DNA from 2 places in the Streptomyces sp. NPDC006259 genome. Region 2 is predicted to be linked to the other one. Evidence: predicted binding sites of a transcription regulator. Region 2 holds the regulator's gene; the other holds the start of a gene.
What was found. The regulator HspR, encoded in region 2, represses chaperone genes until heat shock. The targets are predictions, from matches to a motif close to TTGAGNNNNNNNNNCTCAA.
Positions count from the first base shown of each region.

Region 1: lon (endopeptidase La) is a predicted target of HspR. The motif match lies at 6,068-6,086, and genes of this name have one in related genera.

Region 1 is NZ_JBIAHY010000004.1:754,686-765,281, forward strand. It holds gene ACFYO5_RS20015 (multifunctional oxoglutarate decarboxylase/oxoglutarate dehydrogenase thiamine pyrophosphate-binding subunit/dihydrolipoyllysine-residue succinyltransferase subunit) at 1-1,307, opposite strand, end outside; gene ACFYO5_RS20020 (ATP-binding protein) at 1,609-2,712, opposite strand; gene ACFYO5_RS20025 (response regulator transcription factor) at 2,709-3,449, opposite strand; gene ACFYO5_RS20030 (spermidine synthase) at 3,572-4,249, opposite strand; gene ACFYO5_RS20035 (rhomboid-like protein) at 4,460-5,299, shown strand; gene ACFYO5_RS20040 (GNAT family N-acetyltransferase) at 5,277-5,933, opposite strand; gene lon (endopeptidase La) at 6,109-8,532, shown strand; gene ACFYO5_RS20050 (MarR family winged helix-turn-helix transcriptional regulator) at 8,988-9,479, shown strand; gene ACFYO5_RS20055 (protein phosphatase 2C domain-containing protein) at 9,550-10,335, opposite strand.
Region 2 is NZ_JBIAHY010000006.1:249,974-260,569, reverse strand. It holds gene ACFYO5_RS25695 (Yip1 family protein) at 1-501, opposite strand, end outside; gene ACFYO5_RS25690 (heterodisulfide reductase-related iron-sulfur binding cluster) at 870-3,161, opposite strand; gene ACFYO5_RS25685 (MraY family glycosyltransferase) at 3,379-4,566, shown strand; gene dnaK (molecular chaperone DnaK) at 4,662-6,506, shown strand; gene grpE (nucleotide exchange factor GrpE) at 6,503-7,156, shown strand; gene dnaJ (molecular chaperone DnaJ) at 7,193-8,380, shown strand; gene ACFYO5_RS25665 (heat shock protein transcriptional repressor HspR) at 8,386-8,838, shown strand; gene ACFYO5_RS25660 (substrate-binding domain-containing protein) at 9,439-10,554, shown strand.

The DNA of each region.
Region 1 (10,596 bases), on a different contig from region 2:
GCCATGACGTGGCCGCGGACCCGGTAGGAGTGGATCAGCTCGAAGACGCGGGCGGCCTTGGTGACGTCGTCGTCGTGGCTGGCGTCGATGTCCTTGAGCCAGCGGACCGGCTCGTAGGGGATGCGCAGCGCCTCGAAGATGTCGTCGTAGAAGCCCTGCTCGCCGAGGAGGAGGTTGGCGACGATCCGCAGGAACTCGCCGGACGCGGCGCCCTGGATGACCCGGTGGTCGTAGGTCGACGTGAGCGTCATGACCTTCGAGATGCCGAGCTTGTTCAGGGTGTCCTGGCTGGTGCCCTGGAACTCCGCCGGGTAGTCCATCGAGCCGACGCCCATGATGACCGACTGACCGGGCATCAGACGCGGCACGGAGTGGACGGTGCCGAGGCCGCCGGGGTTGGTCAGGGAGACCGTGACGCCGGTGAAGTCGTCCATCGTCAGCTTGCCGTCGCGGGCGCGGCGGACGATGTCCTCGTAGGCCTGCCAGAACTCGAAGAAGTTCAGCGTCTCGGCCTTCTTGATGCCGGCGACGACGAGCTGGCGGTCGCCGTTGGCCTTCACCAGGTCGATGGCCAGGCCGAAGTTGACGTGCGGCGGCTTGACGAGGGTGGGCTTCCCGTCCTTCTCCGCGTAGTGCCAGTTCATCGACGGCATGGCCTTGATGGCCTGCACCATCGCGAAGCCGATCAGGTGCGTGAAGGAGATCTTCCCGCCCCGGGCGCGCTTGAGGTGGTTGTTGATGACGATGCGGTTGTCGAACAGCAGCTTCACCGGGACCGCGCGCACGGACGTGGCCGTGGGCAGCTCCAGCGAGGCGTTCATGTTCTTGGCGACCGCGGCGGACGGGCCGCGCAGCGTCACGAACTCGGGGCCCTCGGGGGAGGCGGCGGGCTCGGCCTTGGCGGCCGGCTTCGCGGCCGGGGCCGCGGCCTTCGCGGGAGCCGGAGCCGCGGCGGCGGGCTTGGGGGCGGCCGGCGCCGGTGCGGGAGCCGGGACGGCGGGCGCGGCCTGGGCCGGAGCGGCCGGAGCAGGTGGCGCCGCCGGTGCGGCGGGAGCCGCGGGCGTGGTGGTGGTCGCTGCGGCCCCCGCGGCCGCAGTACCCGCCGGAGCCGAAGGCGCGGCAGCGCCCGGCTTGTAGTCGGCGAAGAAGTCCCACCAGGCACGGTCTACCGAGTTGGGGTCCTGGAGGTACTGCTGATAGATCTCGTCGACGAGCCACTCGTTCGGTCCGAACGCGGCCGCGGGGTTCTTGCCCGCTTGGTCTGCGTCGGTCGAGATGCTCGAGTTACTGGGGGACTGTGGCGACACGGCGGCAACCGCCCTCTTCCGCTTCACAAGGTGATGGACAGCGGGAATAAAGGCTACGCCTCCCAGCGGGTGAAGGTCAGGCCGGGCCGCCGCATCGTCGTGTAAGTCACATCGAAAGCGCTGTTTCGGGGGTGGAAATGGCGGGAAACAAACGCGGTTGCGTGGGGAAACGGGTCGTTGACGCAGGTCGCGCACGCTCAGCGTGCGGACCTGGGCCGACCTGGGTCGGCGGGCTGCCTGATCACACGTGTCCGACGGTGCGAACACCCGCGGATCTTCCGGCTCCGCTTCGAACTTTACGTCAACTTGGGACGGAAGGGTCTCCCGGAAGAGTGATAAGAATCCGGCAACCCCGCTCGGATTCAGCCACTCCGATCCGGCCGCCGTGCAGATCGACCGCCCAGCGGGCGATCGCCAGTCCCAGTCCCGTGCCGCCGTCGCTGCCCGGACCGTGCGGCCGGCGTACGGCTCCCCGGTTGAACCGCTCGAAGACGCGGTGCCACTCCGAACGCGGAATGCCGGGGCCCTCGTCCAGGACCTCCAGCTCCAGCGACTCCGGCAGCGGCCCGCGCCGCGCCTTGACCGTCACCCGTCCGTGCGGCGGGCTGTGTTTGACCGCGTTGTCTATGAGGTTCGCGACCACCTGGTGGATGCGCTCCGGGTCCGCGTGCGCGGTCAGCTCCGGCGGGGTCACGTCCAGATGCAGATGGACGTCCGTGCGCGTGTGGCTGCCGCCCGAGCCCATCGTGGCGCGCGCGGAGGCGACCATGTTGGCCTCCTTCAGCACACCGGACAGGTACGGCCACACCTCGAAGCGCCGCCTGCGCAGCGGTACGACGCCGCTGTCGAGGCGGGACAGGTCCAGCAGGGTCTCCACCAGCCGACCGAGCCGTTCGGTCTGCTTCAGCGCCGTCCGCATGGTCTCGGGGTCGGCCTCGGCAATGCCGTCGACGACGTTCTCCAGGACGGCGCGCAGACCCGCGATAGGGGTGCGCAGCTCGTGCGAGACGTTGGCCACCAGCTCCTTGCGCTGCCGGTCCTGCGCCTCCAGCTCGTCCGCCATGACATTGATCGTCTGGGCCAGGTCGCCCAGCTCGTCGCGGCGGTTCTCGCTGACCCGGCGGGTGTAGTCACCGTGCGAGATGGACCGGGCCACGGTGTTCATCTCGTCCAGCGGCGAGGTCAGCGAATGCGCCACGAACTGGGTGATCAGCAGGGTCGCGATCATCGAGAAGACCGTGATGAAGCGCAGCTCGGTCTCGGTGCGCATGGCGATCACCATCAGGCCGGTGGTGATCAGCACCGAGATGACGACCAGCGTCCCCAGCTTGGTCTTGATCGAGAACGGGCGTACGCCGCCCCAGGGCTCTCCGGGGCTTCTCGGTCCGTCCGGCCCGCGGCTCATGGCGTCGGGGTCTCCAGCGCGTAGCCCACGCCGTGCACCGTGCGGATCCGCTCGGCTCCGATCTTCCGCCGCAGCGCCTTGATGTGGCTGTCGACGGTGCGGGTGCCGGAGGCGTCCGCCCAGTCCCACACCTCCGCCAGCAACTGCTCACGGGAGAGCACCGCGCGCGGGGTGTTCGCCAGGCACACCAGCAGGTCGAACTCGGTGGGCGTGAGGTGCACGTCGTCCGAGCGCACCCGGACCCGGCGCTGCGCGTGGTCGATCTCCAGCTCGCCGAGCCGCAGTATCCCGCTGCGCGGCGTCGAGGCCGCGATCGCGGCGCGCTCCACGCGGCGCAGCAGGACGTGCACGCGCGCGGCCAGTTCCCGCATCGAGAACGGCTTGGTCATGTAGTCGTCGGCGCCCACGCCGAGTCCGACCAGCATGTCGGTCTCGTCGTCGCGCGCGGTGAGCATCAGCACCGGCACCGGGCGGGCGGCCTGCACCCGACGGCAGACCTCCAGGCCGTCGAAGCCGGGCAGCATGATGTCGAGGATCAGCAGATCGGGCTGCCAGGCCTCCGCGGTGTCGACGGCCGCCGGGCCGTCACCCGCCGTTTGCACGAGGAATCCCTCGGCGCGCAGGCGGGCCGCGATGGCGTCGACGATCGTGGGGTCGTCCTCGACCACCAGCACCCGGCGCTGTGCACCGGGTGTCGCCGTCGCCGTGCCGTTGTGTGCGGTGTGTGTCTGCTCCATCGCCCGCCCCTGAGTGTGCTTTCCGGAACCAGTGGGGTGGCCCCTGTTCTGCGCATGACTGCGGTTGACGCCTTAATCATCGGCGCCAGGGCAGCAGCGTACGGGCAGTCACCACGGCTTTGCTATCCAGGTCGGACGGCGAGATGCACGACGTCCGGCACGCCTCGGGCAACCGGGATCTCTTCGGTACGCACCTGCTGGAACCCGGCATTCCCCAAGGTTCCCTCGAATTTGGGAGACGGCTGGGCGGACCATACCGCCAGTACCCCACCGGGCCTCAACACCCTTGCGCAGCTTGCGAGTCCGGTCCGCGAATAGAGGCTGTCGTTGCCCTCCGTGACGGTCCAGGCGGGCCCGTTGTCGATGTCCAGGCACAGCGCGTCGAACGTGTCGGATGTCTCATTGACGTAGTCGACCAGATCCGCTTCCACGATCGCGGTGCGGGGATCGGCGATCGCGGCGCGGGAAACGGCGGCCAGCGGGCCGTCGAGATGCCAGTCGATGACGGCCCGTTCGCGCTCGACGACGGTGATGCGGCCCCAGCGTGGGTCGGCGGCGGCGTGCGCCAGCGAGAACCCGACGCCCAGGCCGCCGATCAGCACCTCCGGCGCGGGGCGGCCGTCCAGCGCGCCGAGCGCGGCGTCCACCAGCAGGCGTTCCGAGCGGCCGTCGGAGGTGTCCATCAGGAAGCAGCCGTTGGCGATGATCTGGAGCAACTCCCCGTGCCGGCGCAGGACCACCTCGCCGTAGGGGCCCTCACGACGGTCCAGGACCTCGGGGGTGTCGTAGGAGACGCGCATCGGACCATTTTGGCACCGGCCCCGACCGTTCGTTGAGGAATATCGGTGGTGGGGAGTTCGAACGGGGGCGATCGGGGTAGGCGCGGCTGACGCCCAGCGGTACTGCCGGCGTCTGAGAGGTTGCTGTGAATCGGCTGTCGCGTGGCGTCGGTCACAGACAGGGGCGTCGCAGGGGCGAAGGGTGGAGCGAAACGGAAGGAGCGCCGCACGGTGGAACGCACGCTGACCGGTACGGCGGCATCCGGCCCGACCGGCTCGCCCCCGCCCGAGGCCCACGGCCTCCTGGACGGCGTCCCCCGCCAGCGCGGCCCCGCCCCCGACCCGGGCGGCCCGGCCGCACCCGAGCCCCACAGCCCGCCGCGCGACCGGCCCCGCCCGCGCCCGTGGCACCTGCTGCCCACGCCCACCGGCACCCCCTTCACCTTCTTCTACGCCGCCGTCCTCGCCGTCACCTCCTACGTCACCGCGCACGCGGGCACGGCCGTCGTGCAGCTCCTGCACGAGAACTCCAGCACCGACGTCGCCCATCTGCTGCGCGCCCCGGTGCCGGTGATGGCGGCCAGCGCGCTGTGGGTGGCCGGCGGGATCACGTCGCCGTTCGTGCTCGGCTTCCTGCTGGTCCTCACCGCGCTGGAGCGGCGCGTCGGCGGGGCCCGCACGGCGGGTGTCTTCGTCCTCGGGCACGTGCTGGCGACCCTGGGAACCGAGGTCCCCGTCGGTCTGGCCGTCCTCGTGGGCCATCTCCCGGACAGCTCGCTGCACCGCCTCGACTACGGCATCAGCTTCGGCGTCGCGGCGAGCGTCGGTGCCCTGGCCGGCCTGCTGACGCCCTGGTTGCGCTGGCCGGTGCTCGCGGTGTTCGGCGGAATGCTCCTCCACGACCTGCTCGCCCTCACGGATCCCTTGAGCAACTGGGGCCACCTGATGGCTCTGGCGGTCGGCGTCGCGACCTGGCCGTGGGTACGGCGCCGGGGGAGCGTCGGTGTGCGCGAGCGGGTGCCGCACCCCCGCGAGCGGTCCGGCGCGGTCAGCGCCTCTCGTCTCCCGTGAACCTCGCGCTGGTCAGCGGCGCCGTCACGGTCCACCCCAGTGACGCGTACAGGGCCCGGCCCTGCGGGGTTCCCGCCAGGACGCCCGTCTCCGCGCCCTCCGCGGCCGCGGTCTCCGCGAGGACGCGCACGACCAGGCCGCCCAGGCCGCGGCGCCGGTGCTCGGGCGCGGTCTCGATCTGGTCGACCACGGCGGTCGCCCCGGTCGGCGCGACCTGGCCGCGGGCCGCGAAGGAGCCGTCGGGTGCGGTGACCAGGACGCGGGTGACGCCACCGCGCGTCCAGCGGCGCAGGCCGTAGCCGTCGGGCACGCGCGTGTGCCCCTTCCCGGTCGGCAGCGGCACCGTCATGAGCCAGCCAGGCTCGGGGTCCACCCACCAGCCCTCCCCGAGCCAGTCCCCGACCAGCGCCGGGCTCTGGAAGACCTTGAGCCACACGCCGGTTCCCCGCACACCGTCCACGACCTCGCGCACGGTCCGCTCCTCGACGGCGTCGCCGACCGCCGAGAGCACGTGCCGCGACACGTGGGCGGGGTGCCCCACGTCCACGGTGAACCCCCAGGGCTCCGGTACCGGCGGGGCCGCCCCGCGGGACACGACCCAGCCGTCCACCCATGCCCTCACGACGCCGTCCACGAACTCCCCCGTAATGGTCCCTGACAGGCTGTGGCTATTACGACGACTTTACGCGGTCGCAGCTGGGCGGCGGCAGGCGTGATCGCTGACAGCGAACGGCGGGCGGGGCGGGAACAATCGGAGGCTCACGTGCATTGAGTCGGCATAACTCAACTTGACTGCCTAAGGGGAGATCATGGCTGCTGAGTCCGCGGCGTTCACACCGCTCACCCTGCCCGTGCTGCCGCTCGACGACGAGGTCGTGCTGCCCGGGATGGTGGTTCCGCTCGACCTCAACGACAACGACGTACGCGCCGCGGTCGAGGCCGCCCAGGCCGCCGCCCGGTCCGAGCCCGGCAAGCCCCGGGTCCTCCTGGTGCCGCGCATCGACGGGTCGTACGCGAGCACCGGCGTGCTGGGCACGGTCGAGCAGGTCGGCCGGCTGGCCGACGGCGACCCCGGTGCCCTGATCCGCGGCCGCGGCCGCGTGAAGATCGGCGCCGGCACCACCGGCCCCGGCGCGGCGCTGTGGGTCGAGGGGACCGGGATCGACGAGAGCGTCCCCGACCCCCTGCCCGGCCACGTCACCGAACTGGTCAAGGAGTACAAGGCGCTCGCCACCGCCTGGCTGCGCAAGCGCGGCGCCTGGCAGGTCGTCGACCGGGTCCAGGCCATCGAGGACGTCTCCGCCCTCGCCGACAACTCCGGCTACTCACCCTTCCTGACCACAGAGCAGAAGGTGGAACTGCTGGAGACCGCCGACCCGGTCGCCCGGCTCAAGGCCGCCACCCGCCAGCTGCGCGACCACCTCGCCGAACAGGACGTCGCCGAGACCATCGCCAAGGACGTCCAGGAAGGCGTCGACAAGCAGCAGCGCGAGTTCCTGCTCCGCCGCCAGCTGGAGGCCGTCCGCAAGGAACTGCGCGAGCTGAACGGCGAGCAGGAGGGCGAGGAGTCCGACGACTACCGCGCGCGCGTCGAGGCCGCCGACCTGCCCGAGAAGGTCCGTGAGGCCGCCCTCAAGGAGGTCGACAAGCTGGAGCGGTCCAGCGACCAGTCCCCCGAGGGCTCCTGGATCCGCACCTGGCTGGACACCGTCCTCGAACTGCCGTGGAACGAGCGGACCGACGACGTCTACGACATCCGGGGCGCCAAGGCGGTCCTGGACGCCGAGCACGCCGGCCTGGAGGACGTGAAGGAGCGGATCACCGAGTACCTCGCGGTGCGCAAGCGCCGCAGCGACCGGGGTCTCGGCGTCGTCGGCGGGCGGCGCGGCGGCGCCGTGCTCGCGCTCGTCGGCCCGCCCGGCGTCGGCAAGACCAGCCTCGGCGAGTCCGTCGCCCACGCCATGGGCCGCAAGTTCGTCCGCGTCGCCCTCGGCGGCGTGCGCGACGAGGCCGAGATCCGCGGTCACCGCCGTACGTACGTCGGCGCGCTGCCCGGCCGGATCGTGCGGGCGATCAAGGAGGCCGGGTCCATGAACCCGGTGGTCCTGCTCGACGAGATCGACAAGGTGGGCTCGGACTTCCGGGGCGACCCGGCGGCGGCCCTGCTCGAGGTGCTGGACCCGGCGCAGAACCACACCTTCCGGGACCACTACCTGGAGGTCGAGCTGGACCTGAGCGACGTCGTCTTCCTCGCCACCGCCAATGTCCTGGAAGCGATCCCGGAGGCCCTGCTGGACCGCATGGAGCTGGTCCGCCTCGACGGCTACACCGAGGACGAGAAGGTCGTCATCGCCCGTGACCACCTGCTGCCGCGCCAGCTGGAGCGGGCGGGGCTCGCCAAGGCCGAGGTGACCCTCGACGAGAGCGCGCTGCGCAAGCTGGCCGGCGAGTACACGCGCGAGGCCGGTGTACGCACCCTGGAGCGGTCCATCGCCCGGCTGCTGCGCAAGGTCGCCGCCCAGCACGAACTGGGCGAGCGGAAGCTGCCGTTCACCGTCCGCGAGGAGGATTTGCGCGACCTGATCGGCCGGCCGCACCACGTGCCCGAGTCCGCCCAGGACCCGGCCGAGCGGCGCACGGCGGTTCCGGGGGTCGCGACCGGGCTCGCGGTCACCGGCGCCGGCGGTGACGTCCTCTTCGTCGAGGCGTCCCTGGCCGACCCGGAGACGGGCGCCGCGGGTCTGACCCTGACCGGTCAGCTCGGCGACGTGATGAAGGAGTCCGCGCAGATCGCGCTGAGCTTCCTGCGCTCCCACGGCGCCGAACTGGAACTGCCGGTAGCCGACCTGAAGGACCGGGGGGTGCACATCCACTTCCCGGCGGGCGCGGTGCCCAAGGACGGCCCCAGCGCGGGCGTCACGATGACGACGGCCCTGGCGTCGCTGCTGAGCGGGCGGCTCGTCCGCACCGACGTGGCGATGACCGGCGAGGTCTCCCTCACCGGTCGTGTCCTGCCCATCGGCGGGGTGAAGCAGAAGCTGCTCGCCGCGCACCGAGCGGGCGTGACCACCGTCGTCATCCCCAAGCGCAACGAGCCCGACCTGGACGACGTCCCCGCGGAGGTGCTGGACAAGCTCGACGTCCGCGCCGTCACGGATGTCCGCCAGGTCCTGGAGCTGGCACTGACCCCGGCGACGAACGGGGCCGCGCCGGAGGTTCCGGTGGCGGCGTGACGGACGCCGCCGGTTGAGGGAAGGCCTGGGCCCCCGTGCGGGGTCCGGGCCTTCGCTGTGCCTTCGCCGTGTGCGGGCCCTCGCTGAGTGCGGGCCTTCGCGGTGCGCCCGCCTTCGCCCTGCCTTCGCGGTGCGCCCGGCTTCGCGGTGCGCCCGCCTTCGCGGTGCGCCCGCCTTCGCGGTGCGCCTGCCTTCGCCGTGCGGCGGCTTCGCCCTGTGCGGGCCGTCGCCCTTCCCGGTCCGGCGACAGGGGTTCCGGCTCCCCGAACGTGATCGTGGCGCGGTCCGCCCGCACCGGACCGGCGGTGGAAGCCCCCGCGCACGGAGGGCCGGGACGCGGAAAGGAGGCCGGAAGCGGCCGAAGGCCCGCGCCTGCGAAATACTTGAGGAGCTGCGGCAATGGCGGAAACGGGCGAGAACCCTTCAGTGCGGGAAACCGGATCGGGAGTGCTGGCGTGCACGAGGACGGAAACGGCGACGGACGCGGAAGCGCGTACCAGACGTCGCCGAGCGGTGTGGACCAGGAGTTCCTCTCCCTGGAGCGGGAACTGACGGTGCTGCTGCGCCGGGCCCGCGCCAACCAGGGAGAGATGGCCCGTGAGGTCCACCCCGACCTGGAGTCCGCCGCCTACGGCCTCCTCGTCCGGCTGGAGGAGCTGGGCCGCCAGCGTGCCACCGAACTGGCCGCCTACATCGGCGTCGGCAAGGCGACCATGTCCCGCCAGCTGCGCGCCCTGGAGCAGCTGGGACTGATCGCCCGTGCCCCCGACCCGGCCGACGGGCGGGCCTGGCTGGTCGAACTGACCGAGGAGGGCCGTACCAGGGTCGGCCGGGTCCGCGAGGCGCGCCGGGCGCGGTACGTCAGCCAGCTCGCCCACTGGGACCGCGGCGCGGTGGCCGAACTGGCGCGGCTGCTCCACGAGTTGAACCAGGGCATGGCCAAGTAGACCCCTTCAGGGGACTTGACGGGGCTCGACGCAGGCTCAACGGGCGCCCACCGCGGGGCGGACGGAAGGCTCACAGCTCCACGTACACGGCCGTGGCGTCGTCGTGCGTCTTGGCCCGCCCCAGGAACACCCGCCCGGCGTCCGCCCGTTCCAGCTCCCGCACCCGCTCCACCACCGCCCGCGCGCCCTGCCCCGCGACGAAGGAGAACAGGTCCGACCAGTCACCCTGGCGGAACGTCTCCACCCAGCGGGTCACCCCGTCGCTCAGGGCGGCCAGCGCCGCCACGCCCTCGCGCGGGACGGAGCCGGTCACCGCGCGGGCGGCCACCGACGGGTCGGCGGCCGCCGTGAAGAAGCCGCCCTCCCTGTTGCGGGCGCGTGCGTCGCAGATCTCCGCGCTGGCCAGCAGGGCCCGCGGCACCCGGTCGAGACGGTCGTCGCGGACGGCCGTGACCGTACCGTCGGGAGAAGCCAGCAGAAGCGCCGAGTCGGACAGCACGAGGTAGTCGATCGTCTCCGGCGACCAGCGGGCCACCACCACGGTTGCCTGCGGGGTGCGGGGGTGAGAAAGGTCACAGGAGTCGGCGTGCGCCTCGGCGGTACGCGTGAGGGCCCGGCTCAGCGCCTCGGCCAGGGGGACATCCGGGAGGGAAACGGTCAGTTCGCCCAGCGCGCCGCCGAGCCGCGCCGTGAACCAGGGAACCGAATGCAGACAGCCCGACCCTCCCGAGGGCGGCGTCACCCCGTCCAGGAGGACCAGCGAACCGCCCTGTCCGGAAGCGGGAAGTCCGACACTCGCGAAGTCCTCGTTGGGCCGGCCGTGATCACCGGGCTCCGACACAAGTTCCGTACGCATCCAGTCAGTCTGCACGACCCCTTCACGCCCCCCGCGAAAGACCGGCGACATGCGCCGGGTCGACGTACCCGCGCAGGTCAGACGCCTGTTTTGGGCGGGAATGAAGCACTCCGGGAAGGCGTGGCGGCGAATCCTGCCAAAGGCTGCCGCTCACGTCCAACCGGCCCGCCGGGCAGGGCCGTCGCACGCGCCGGAGGAACTTGCCCGCCAACTCCCCTCCGATGTTCACTCCTTCGGGTGGCGGGGCATGCGATGCGCGAC
Region 2 (10,596 bases):
GCCCCGCAGGAGTTCCTTCCAGTGCAGGCGCGGGCCGGTCGGACCGGCCGGGGCGGCGGCGCCCGCATGGTAGGTCTCGCCCTGGTTGTACTGCTGGTGGTCGTCGATCGAGAACGCCTGGGTGTGACCCGGGTTGTTCGCGGCGTACGGGTCGTGCGGGGGCGCGCCGTAGGGGTCGCCACCGCCGAAGTACTCCGGCTCGCCGCCGCCCTGGCCACCGCCGTTCGACGGGGGCCACTGCTGGCCTCCGCCTCCGCCGCCGTACTGCGGCCGCTGCTGCGGCGGGTACGGCTGCTGCGCCGGCGGGTAGCCGTGCGGGGGCGGCCCCTGGGGCGTCTGCCGCCCGTGGGGAGGGTCATGGGGTCGCGCTTGCGGGGCGCGGCCGTCCCGGCCGCCACGTCCGATCCTGAATCCAGCCACGTCATCGAACGTACCTGGTCCCGCAGAGTGACGTGCGGGGCCCGGCCCTCCGGAGGCGGCTTTGCTGCCGACCTGTGACATCCCCTAAGGGGAGACCCGTACGACCCGTCCGGGGCCCGTGGCGGGAGACCCGCACGACCTCCGGGAGCCGGGTGAGGGAGACCCGTACGACCGCCAGGAGCCCCCCATGGCGCCCGGATCAGCACGGGTGACCAAGGACCTCATGACCAGGACCTCACGGCCCGGGACGCCATGCCCCAGGACCTCACGACCTCATGACCTCGTGGCCCAGGACGCCATGACCCGAGACTTCCTGACCCGAAACCTCATGACCCGAGACCTCATGACCCTGGACCCCCAGGGTCCAGGGCCCGTGGCCCGGCCCCCGCACGACGACGCCCCCCCGTCCGCTCGGGACAGGGGGCGTCGCAACGTGCCGTCGTCGGCGGTCACTTCACCGGCTGGGGCTCCGGCTCGTTCTCCGACTCGGCCGCGCCGGCGGGGGGTTCGTCGTCGACCGGGGTCTTGACGGAGTCGAGGAGGAGCTGGGCGACGTCGACGACCTGGACGGACTCCTTGGCCTTGCCGTCGTTCTTCTTGCCGTTCACGGAGTCCGTGAGCATGACGAGGCAGAACGGGCAGGCGGTGGAGACGATGTCCGGGTTCAGGGACAGGGCTTCGTCGACGCGCTCGTTGTTGATGCGCTTGCCGATCCGCTCCTCCATCCACATCCGCGCGCCACCGGCGCCGCAGCAGAAGCCGCGTTCCTTGTGGCGGTGCATCTCCTGCTGACGCAGGCCCGGCACCGCGGACATGATCTCGCGCGGCGGGGAGTAGATCTTGTTGTGGCGGCCCAGGTAGCAGGGGTCGTGGTAGGTGATGAGGCCGTCGACCGGGGTCACCGGGATCAGCTTGCCCTCGTCGATGAGGTGCTGGAGCAGCTGGGTGTGGTGGATGACCTCGTAGTCGCCGCCGAGCTGCGGGTACTCGTTGCCGATGGTGTTGAGGCAGTGCGGGCAGGTGGCGACGATCTTCTTCGCGGACCGGGGCTTGCGGGACTCCTCGGTGACCTTGCCGTCGTCGTCGGTCTCCTCGCCGAACGCCATGTTCAGCGCCATGACGTTCTCCATGCCGAGTTCCTGGAACAGGGGCTCGTTGCCGAGGCGGCGGGCGGAGTCACCGGTGCACTTCTCGTCGCCGCCCATGATCGCGAACTTGACGCCCGCGATGTGGAGGAGTTCGGCGAAGGCCTTGGTGGTCTTCTTGGCGCGGTCCTCGAGGGCGCCGGCGCAGCCGACCCAGTACAGGTACTCGACCTCGGACAGGTCCTCGATGTCCCTGCCGACGACCGGGATCTCGAAGTCGACTTCCTTCGTCCACTCCAGGCGCTGCTTCTTCGCCAGGCCCCAGGGGTTGCCCTTCTTCTCCAGGTTCTTGAGCATCGTGCCCGCCTCGGAGGGGAACGACGACTCGATCATCACCTGGTAGCGGCGCATGTCGACGATGTGGTCGACGTGCTCGATGTCGACCGGGCACTGCTCGACGCAGGCGCCGCAGGTGGTGCAGGACCACAGGACGTCCGGGTCGATCACGCCGTTCTCCTCGGCGGTGCCGATGAGGGGGCGCTCGGCCTCGGCGAGAGCGGCCGCGGGGACGTCCTTGAGGGCCTCGGCGGACGCCTTCTCCTCGCCCTCCATCGTCTTGCCGCCGCCCGCCAGCAGGTAGGGCGCCTTTGCGTGCGCGTGGTCGCGCAGGGACATGATCAGGAGCTTGGGGGAGAGCGGCTTGCCGGTGTTCCAGGCGGGGCACTGCGACTGGCAACGCCCGCACTCGGTGCAGGTGGAGAAGTCCAGCAGGCCCTTCCAGGAGAACTGTTCGACCTGGGAGACGCCGAAGACGTCGTCGTCGCCGGGGTCGGTGAAGTCGATCGGCTTGCCGCCGGACGTCATCGGCGGGAGGGCGCCGAGAGCCGTGCCGCCGGAGGCCTCGCGCTTGAACCAGATGTTCGGGAAGGCGAGGAAGCGGTGCCAGGCGACACCCATGTTGGTGTTCAGCGAGACGACGATCATCCAGACGAAGGACGTCCCGATCTTGATCATCGCGGTGAGGTAGACGAGGTTCTGCAGCGCGCCGACCGACAGGCCCTTGAAGGCGAGCACCAGGGGGTACGAGGCGAAGTAGCCGGCCTCGTAGTGCTCGACGTGGTGCAGTGCGCCCTCGAGGCCGCGCAGCACGTAGATGGCGAGGCCGATGGTGAGGATCACGTACTCGACGAAGTACGCCTGACCGGCCTTGGAGCCGGCGAAGCGGGACTTGCGGCCGGGCCGCGTGGGCAGGCTCAGCAGGCGGATCACGATGAGCACGGCGATGCCGAGGATCGTCATCACGCCGATGAACTCGATGTACAGCTCGAACGGCAGGAACTCGCCGATGAGCGGCAGCGTCCAGTCGGCCTGGAACAGCTGGCCGAACGCCTGCGCCAGGGTGGGCGGCAGCGTCAGGAAGCCGACGGCCACGAACCAGTGGGCGAAGCCGACGATGCCCCAACGGTTCATGCGCGTGTGGCCGAGGAACTCGCGTACGAGTGTCACGCTGCGCTGGTAGGGGTTGTCGGTCCGGGTGCCGGCCGGGACCGGCTGGCCCAGCTTGAAGTACCGGACGAACTGGCCGATGGCGCGGGCGAGCAGGGCGACGCCGACCACGGTCAGGGCCAGCGACACGATGATCGCGGCGAGTTGCATGGGGGCTCCTCGGGCCTGCGAGGTTTGCGGGGTTTCGTCGGCGGCGCCGACATTACTAAGCGGTAACTTATGCAGTCCGTCTGAGAGTACCCCTATCTTGCGCCGCACTGTAGCCGGGCGCGGGGTGATCTGGATCGCTCAGGGTCACCTCAGGAATAGGGGAAATCTGACCGTGTTATTCGTACCAAATTGCTACATTCATGACTAATTTATATCCGTGCTCTACGGGATCGTCGCCGCCACCACCGCCCTGCTCCTCGCCGCCGTCCTCGCCGCGCTGCTGCGCGTCCCCGCCCTGCGCCTCGGACTGCTCGACCGGCGGCAGCGGCAGCGACGCGTTCCGCTGTCCGGGGGCGTCGCCGTCGTCCTCGCCACCTGCCTCGTCGTCGTCGGCGGCGACCGCACCGGATTCGCGCCGCTCGGCGAGGGCATGGGCACGCTCCTCGCCGCCGGGGCCGGCGCCGCCGCCCTCGGCCTGGTCGCGGACGCCTGGCGACTGAAGACACGTTTCCTCGTGGGCGGTACGGCGGTGGCGGCGGCCTTCGTCGTCCCGTACGGCGACACCGGTTCGCTCGCCGGAGTCGCCGCCGTCGGCTGGATCGCCTGCGTGGCCCTCGCCTTCCGGGCGCTCGACCACGCCGACGGGGTGGCCGGCACCGTCGGGGTCGTCACCGCCTTCGGCGTGGCCGCCTGCGCCGCGGCCGAGGTGATGGACGGTCTCGCGGTGCTGCTGAGCGTGCTCGCCGCCGCGCTGACGGGCTTCCTCATGCACAACTGGCCTCCCGCGCGCGTGGCCCTCGGCGGCTGCGGCGCCATGTTCACCGGCTTCCTGCTCGCCGCCGCCGCCGTCACCACGCGCGCGGGACAGGACACGGCCGTCGGGGCGGGCGTGCTGTTCGCGCTCACCGCGGTCGCCGTCGCCGACGCCCTTCTCGTCCTGTTGATCCGGCGCACGGCCGGGCGCCCGCCGCTGCGCCGTGGACCCGATCACCTCGCCCACCGGCTGCGGCGGCTCGGCCTCACGGCCGCGGGGGCGGCGGTCAGCCTCGGGGTGGCCGCCTTCGCGGGGGTGGCCGTGGGGGTGCTGGTCCACACGGGGCTGCTGGGCGCGCGGGCCGTGCTCTGGGTGGCGGGGGGTGTGCCGGTCGTCGTCCTGGTGCTGTGGCGCGTACGCGCGCGCGTGCCGGGACAGGTGTCCGCGGGCCGGGATCCGCGGACGGGCCACGCGGTGCCGGTGGGGCGCGCGGTCCCGTCGCGGCACCCCCCGGGCGACCGTCCGAGGCCTCGACGACAGTCCGTGTCGGCGGTCCAGCCCCCTCGGGAGTCGGTGGAATCACCCCCACGGGCAGCTCGCCGTAAGGCGTCCTCGCAGGTCAGCGGAGTCTTGCGTGTAAGGAACGGATAAGAGTTGAGTCTGCCTGACTCATGTCTGTTGACCCAGGGGTGAGTGTCGTGCACACTTGAGCCTGTTCCACTCAAGTCAGCTGGAGGAGAATCACCATGGCACGTGCGGTCGGCATCGACCTGGGCACAACCAACTCCGTCGTCAGCGTTCTGGAGGGCGGCGAGCCCACCGTCATCACCAACGCCGAGGGTGCCAGGACCACGCCGTCCGTCGTCGCCTTCGCCAAGAACGGCGAGGTGCTGGTCGGCGAGGTGGCCAAGCGCCAGGCGGTCACGAACGTGGACCGGACCATCCGCTCGGTGAAGCGCCACATGGGCACCGACTGGAAGATCCAGCTCGACGGCAAGGACTTCAACCCGCAGCAGATCTCCGCGTTCATCCTGCAGAAGCTGAAGCGGGACGCCGAGGCCTACCTGGGCGAGAAGGTGGCCGACGCGGTCATCACCGTCCCGGCGTACTTCAACGACTCCGAGCGCCAGGCGACGAAGGAAGCCGGTGAGATCGCCGGTCTCAACGTCCTTCGCATCGTCAACGAGCCCACCGCGGCCGCGCTCGCCTACGGCCTCGACAAGGACGACCAGACGATCCTCGTCTTCGACCTCGGTGGCGGCACCTTCGACGTGTCCCTCCTGGAGATCGGTGACGGCGTCGTCGAGGTGAAGGCCACCAACGGTGACAACCACCTCGGTGGTGACGACTGGGACCAGCGCGTCGTCGACTACCTGGTGCAGCAGTTCAAGTCCGGTCACGGCGTGGACCTCGCCAAGGACAAGATGGCCCTCCAGCGCCTCCGTGAGGCCGCCGAGAAGGCCAAGATCGAGCTGTCCTCGTCCACCGAGACCTCGATCAACCTGCCCTACATCACGGCGTCCGCCGAAGGCCCGCTGCACCTGGACGAGAAGCTCACGCGCGCCCAGTTCCAGCAGCTGACCGCGGACCTGCTGGAGCGCTGCAAGACGCCGTTCCACAACGTCATCAAGGACGCCGGCATCAACCTCTCCGAGATCGACCACGTCGTTCTCGTCGGCGGCTCCACCCGTATGCCCGCCGTGGCCGAGCTGGTCAAGGAGCTGACCGGCGGCCAGGACGCCAACAAGGGTGTGAACCCGGACGAGGTCGTCGCCATCGGCGCCGCCCTCCAGGCCGGTGTCCTCAAGGGTGAGGTCAAGGACGTCCTGCTCCTCGACGTGACCCCGCTGTCCCTCGGCATCGAGACCAAGGGAGGGATCATGACCAAGCTCATCGAGCGCAACACCACGATCCCGACCAAGCGGTCCGAGATCTTCACGACGGCCGAGGACAACCAGCCGTCCGTGCAGATCCAGGTCTACCAGGGCGAGCGCGAGATCGCGGCGTACAACAAGAAGCTCGGGATGTTCGAGCTGACCGGTCTGCCGCCGGCCCCGCGCGGCGTGCCGCAGATCGAGGTCGCCTTCGACATCGACGCCAACGGCATCATGCACGTGACCGCGAAGGACCTCGGCACGGGCAAGGAGCAGAAGATGACCGTCACCGGTGGCTCCTCGCTGCCGAAGGACGAGGTCGACCGCATGCGCCAGGAGGCCGAGCAGTACGCGGACGAGGACCACCGTCGCCGCGAGGCCGCCGAGGCCCGCAACCAGGGCGAGCAGCTCGTCTACCAGACGGAGAAGTTCCTCAAGGACAACGAGGACAAGGTCCCGGGCGAGATCAAGACCGAGGTCGAGAGCGCGATCGGCGAGCTGAAGGAAGCTCTCAAGGGCGAGGACACCGCCGAGATCCGTACCGCCACCGAGAAGGTCGCGGCCGTCTCCCAGAAGCTCGGCCAGGCCATGTACGCCGACGCCCAGGCCGGTCAGGCCGCCGGCGGCGAGGCTCCGGGCGAGGGCGCCAAGGCCGCCGACGACGACGTGGTGGACGCCGAGATCGTGGACGACGAGCGCAAGGACGGTGCCGCGTGACGGAGGAGACCCCGGGCTTCGAGGAGAAGCCCGACGTCCCCTCCGGCGCCACCCCTGAAGACGCCGAGCCGAAGGCCGACTCCTCCGCCGCGGCGGAAGAGGCGGCCCCGGCAGGGGACGCGAACCAGACCGTGGCACTGGTGGCCCAGCTGGACCAGGCCCGCAAGGCGCTCGACGAGCGCACGGCGGACCTCCAGCGGCTCCAGGCCGAGTTCCAGAACTACCGTCGCCGGGTCGAGCGGGACCGGGTCGCGGTCAAGGAGATCGCCAACGCGAACCTCCTGACCGAACTCCTGCCCGTGCTCGACGACATCGGCCGCGCCCGGGAACACGGCGAACTCGTCGGCGGGTTCAAGTCCGTCGCCGAGTCCCTGGAAACCGTCGCGGCGAAGATGGGCCTCCAGCAGTTCGGCAAGGAGGGCGAGCCCTTCGACCCGACGATCCACGAGGCCCTCATGCACAGTTACGCCCCGGACGTCACCGAGACGACGTGCGTGGCTATTCTCCAGCCCGGGTACCGGATCGGCGAGCGCACCATCCGACCCGCGCGCGTGGCGGTCGCCGAGCCCCAGCCCGGCGCGCAGGCCGGCAAGGGGGACGAGGCGGAGGCCGGCGACGACAAGGAGAGCGGTGGCCCGGACGAGGGCTGAGCTTGACAGGCGGACGAGGAAGGAGGGACGTCGAGGATGAGCACCAAGGACTTCATCGAGAAGGACTACTACAAGGTTCTCGGCGTCCCCAAGGACGCCACCGAGGCCGAGATCAAGAAGGCGTACCGCAAGCTCGCCCGCGAGTTCCACCCGGACGCCAACAAGGGCAACGCCAAGGCCGAGGAGCGCTTCAAGGAGATCTCCGAGGCGAACGACGTCCTCGGCGACCCCAAGAAGCGCAAGGAGTACGACGAGGCGCGCGCCCTCTTCGGCAACGGCGGCTTCCGTCCGGGGCCGGGCGCGGGCGGCGGCTCCTTCAACTTCGACCTGGGCGACCTCTTCGGGGGAGCCCAGGGCGGCGGCCAGGGAGCCGGCGGCTTCGGCGGCGGACTCGGTGACGTCTTCGGGGGCCTGTTCAACCGCGGCGGCCCGGGCGCGGGCACGGGCACCCGTACCCAGCCCCGGCGCGGCCAGGACATCGACACCGAGGTCACCCTCACCTTCACGGAAGCCATCGAGGGTGCGACGGTTCCGCTGCGCATGTCCTCGCAGTCCCCGTGCAAGGCCTGCTCCGGCACCGGCGACAAGAACGGCACGCCGCGCGTGTGCCCGACCTGCGTCGGCACCGGCCAGGTGGCGCGGGGCTCGGGCGGCGGGTTCTCCCTGACGGACCCCTGCCCGGACTGCAAGGGGCGCGGCCTGATCGCCGAGCACCCCTGCATGGAGTGCAAGGGCAGCGGCCGTGCCAAGTCCTCCCGCACCATGCAGGTCCGCATCCCGGCGGCCGTCACCGACGGGCAGCGCATCCGGCTGCGCGGCAAGGGCGCGCCCGGTGAGCGGGGCGGCCCGGCCGGCGACCTGTACGTGCTCGTCCATGTCGACGCGCACCCGGTCTTCGGCCGCAAGGACGACAACCTCACGGTGACCGTGCCGGTGACGTTCGCGGAGGCGGCGCTCGGCGGCGAGGTCAAGGTGCCCACGCTGGGCGGCCCGTCGCTCACGCTGAAGCTGCCGCCCGGCACGCCCAACGGGCGCACCATGCGGGCGCGCGGCAAGGGCGCGGTCCGCAAGGACGGCACCCGCGGCGATCTGCTGGTCACCGTGGAGGTAAGTGTTCCGAAGGACCTCTCGGGGAAGGCTCGTGACGCACTGGAGGCGTATCGCGAGGCGACCGCGGGTGAGGACCCGCGGGCGGAGCTGTTCGAGGCAGCGAAGGGAGCTTGAGAGTGATGGACGGCCGTCGGCGCAATCCGTATGAACTGACCGAGGAGACCCCGGTCTACGTCATCTCGGTGGCGGCCCAGCTCTCCGGCCTGCACCCGCAGACACTGCGCCAGTACGACCGCCTGGGCCTGGTGTCCCCGGACCGCACTGCCGGCCGGGGCCGCCGTTACTCGGCCCGCGACATCGAACTGCTGCGCACCGTCCAGCAGTTGTCGCAGGACGAGGGCATCAACCTGGCGGGCATCAAGCGGATCATCGAGCTGGAGAACCAGGTCCTGGCCCTCCAGTCCCGCATGGCGGAACTCGAGGCGGCGCTGGACGGCGCGGCGGCGGCGATGCGGCAGCGCGAGGCCGCGGTGCACGCCTCCTACCGGCGCGATCTGGTGCCGTACCAGGAGGTCCAGCAGAGCAGCGCGCTGGTGGTGTGGCGGCCGAAGCGCCAGCAGCCGTCGGACTGACGGTTCATCAAGGTGTGCGAGGGGCCCGGAGGTTGATTCCTCCGGGCCCCTCGGCGTGCGGTACGGGTGGATCGGCCTCCCGGCGGCGCTGCCGTCCGCTCGGGACGCCCCCTGAAGGCGGTGTCCGCACGCGGGCCTCCCCGCGCGGTCCTCACGGCCGCACCTGCACGGCGCACGGGCGAGACACGGATGGCCGCCGCGCGGGGCGGACGCGGTGACACCGGTGGGGACGCCGCGGGTCGCGGCGAGGACGGCCGTCGCGAGGTGGCCGACTTCGTGCGGACTTCTGTTCGGGTGAGGGCGGCCGGGCGTCCGTTCGCTCTCGTGGAGGCGGCCGGACGCTCCGTCGCGGTCACGGCCCGTGAGGAACGAACGGGGTCGCGCGTTCGTCTGTCGGGGTGTGAACTCGCGTTGCGTGGAGGGTCCGTGAAGGCCGCCGGGAGAGGTTTCCGTCTCGTCTCCATGCGTCTTCACGTGGTGAGCGGAGCGTGATGTTGTCACTTCGTTAAGTAGTACGGCTTGACGCCGACGGTGGCCGCCGCGTTGGCTTTTGAGCCACCTGGGTCAACATGTCGCACCCATGTCCGGAACGCACCTGAAGTGAGCCCTCGAATGCGTCGTATCGCCATAGCCGTGGCTGCCTCCACGATGTCCCTCTCGCTCGCCGGATGCGGGATGCTGAGCGCGACGGAGGACAGTGGCGAAGCGACCCCGACGAAGAGCAACGACATCACCGTCGGCGTGCTGATGCCGGAGAAGACGAACACCCGGTACGAGGAGTTCGACTACCCCATCATCAAGGCGAAGGTCGCCTCCCTCACCAACAACAAGGGCAAGACCGAGTACGCCAACGCGGATGCCAAGAGCGCGACGCAGGTGACCCAGATGGAGCGGATGATCGACGAGAAGGTCGACATCATCCTGCTCGACGCCGTCGACTCGCACGCCGTCGCGGACACCGTGCAGAAGGCCAAGGACGCCGGCATCCCGGTCATCGCCTACGACCGTCTCGCCGAGGGCCCGATCGACGCGTACGTCTCCTTCGACAACGAGCTGGTCGGCGAGGTGCAGGGCCGCACCCTCGTCGAGTCGCTCGACGCGCCCAGCACCGCCGACAAGATCGTCATGATGAACGGCTCGCCCACCGACCCGAACGCCAAGCAGTTCAAGAGCGGCGCGATGTCGGAGCTGAGCGGGCGGGTGACGATCGCCGAGTCCTTCGACACCAAGGACTGGAGCCCGGAGGTCGCCCAGTCCAACATGGCCGAGGCGATCAAGAACATCGGCAAGGGCAACATCGCGGCCGTCTACTCCGCCAACGACGCCATGGCCGGCGGCATCATCAAGGCCCTGCGCGCCGCGGGCGTCGAGGACCTGCCGCCGATCACCGGCCAGGACGCCGAGCTGCCCGCGGTGCAGCGGATCCTCAGCGGCGAGCAGTACATGAGCGTGTACAAGCCCTACCCGCAGATGGCGGAGGCGGCCGCGGAGATGGCCGTCGCCAAGGTGCAGGGCCGCGACATCGAGTTCGACGCCCTGACCCGCGACAAGATCGACAGCCCCACCAACAAGGAGATCCCGGCCCAGCTGGTCACCGTGGTGGCGCTGACGAAGAAGAACATCAAGGAGACCGTCATCGCGGACGGCATCTACAAGGCGTCCGACATCTGCACGGCCAAGTACGCCGCCGCCTGCCAGGCCCTCAAGCTGAACTGACCGGCGCGAGTGGCGGCGGACGGCGGCGGACGGCGGCACCCG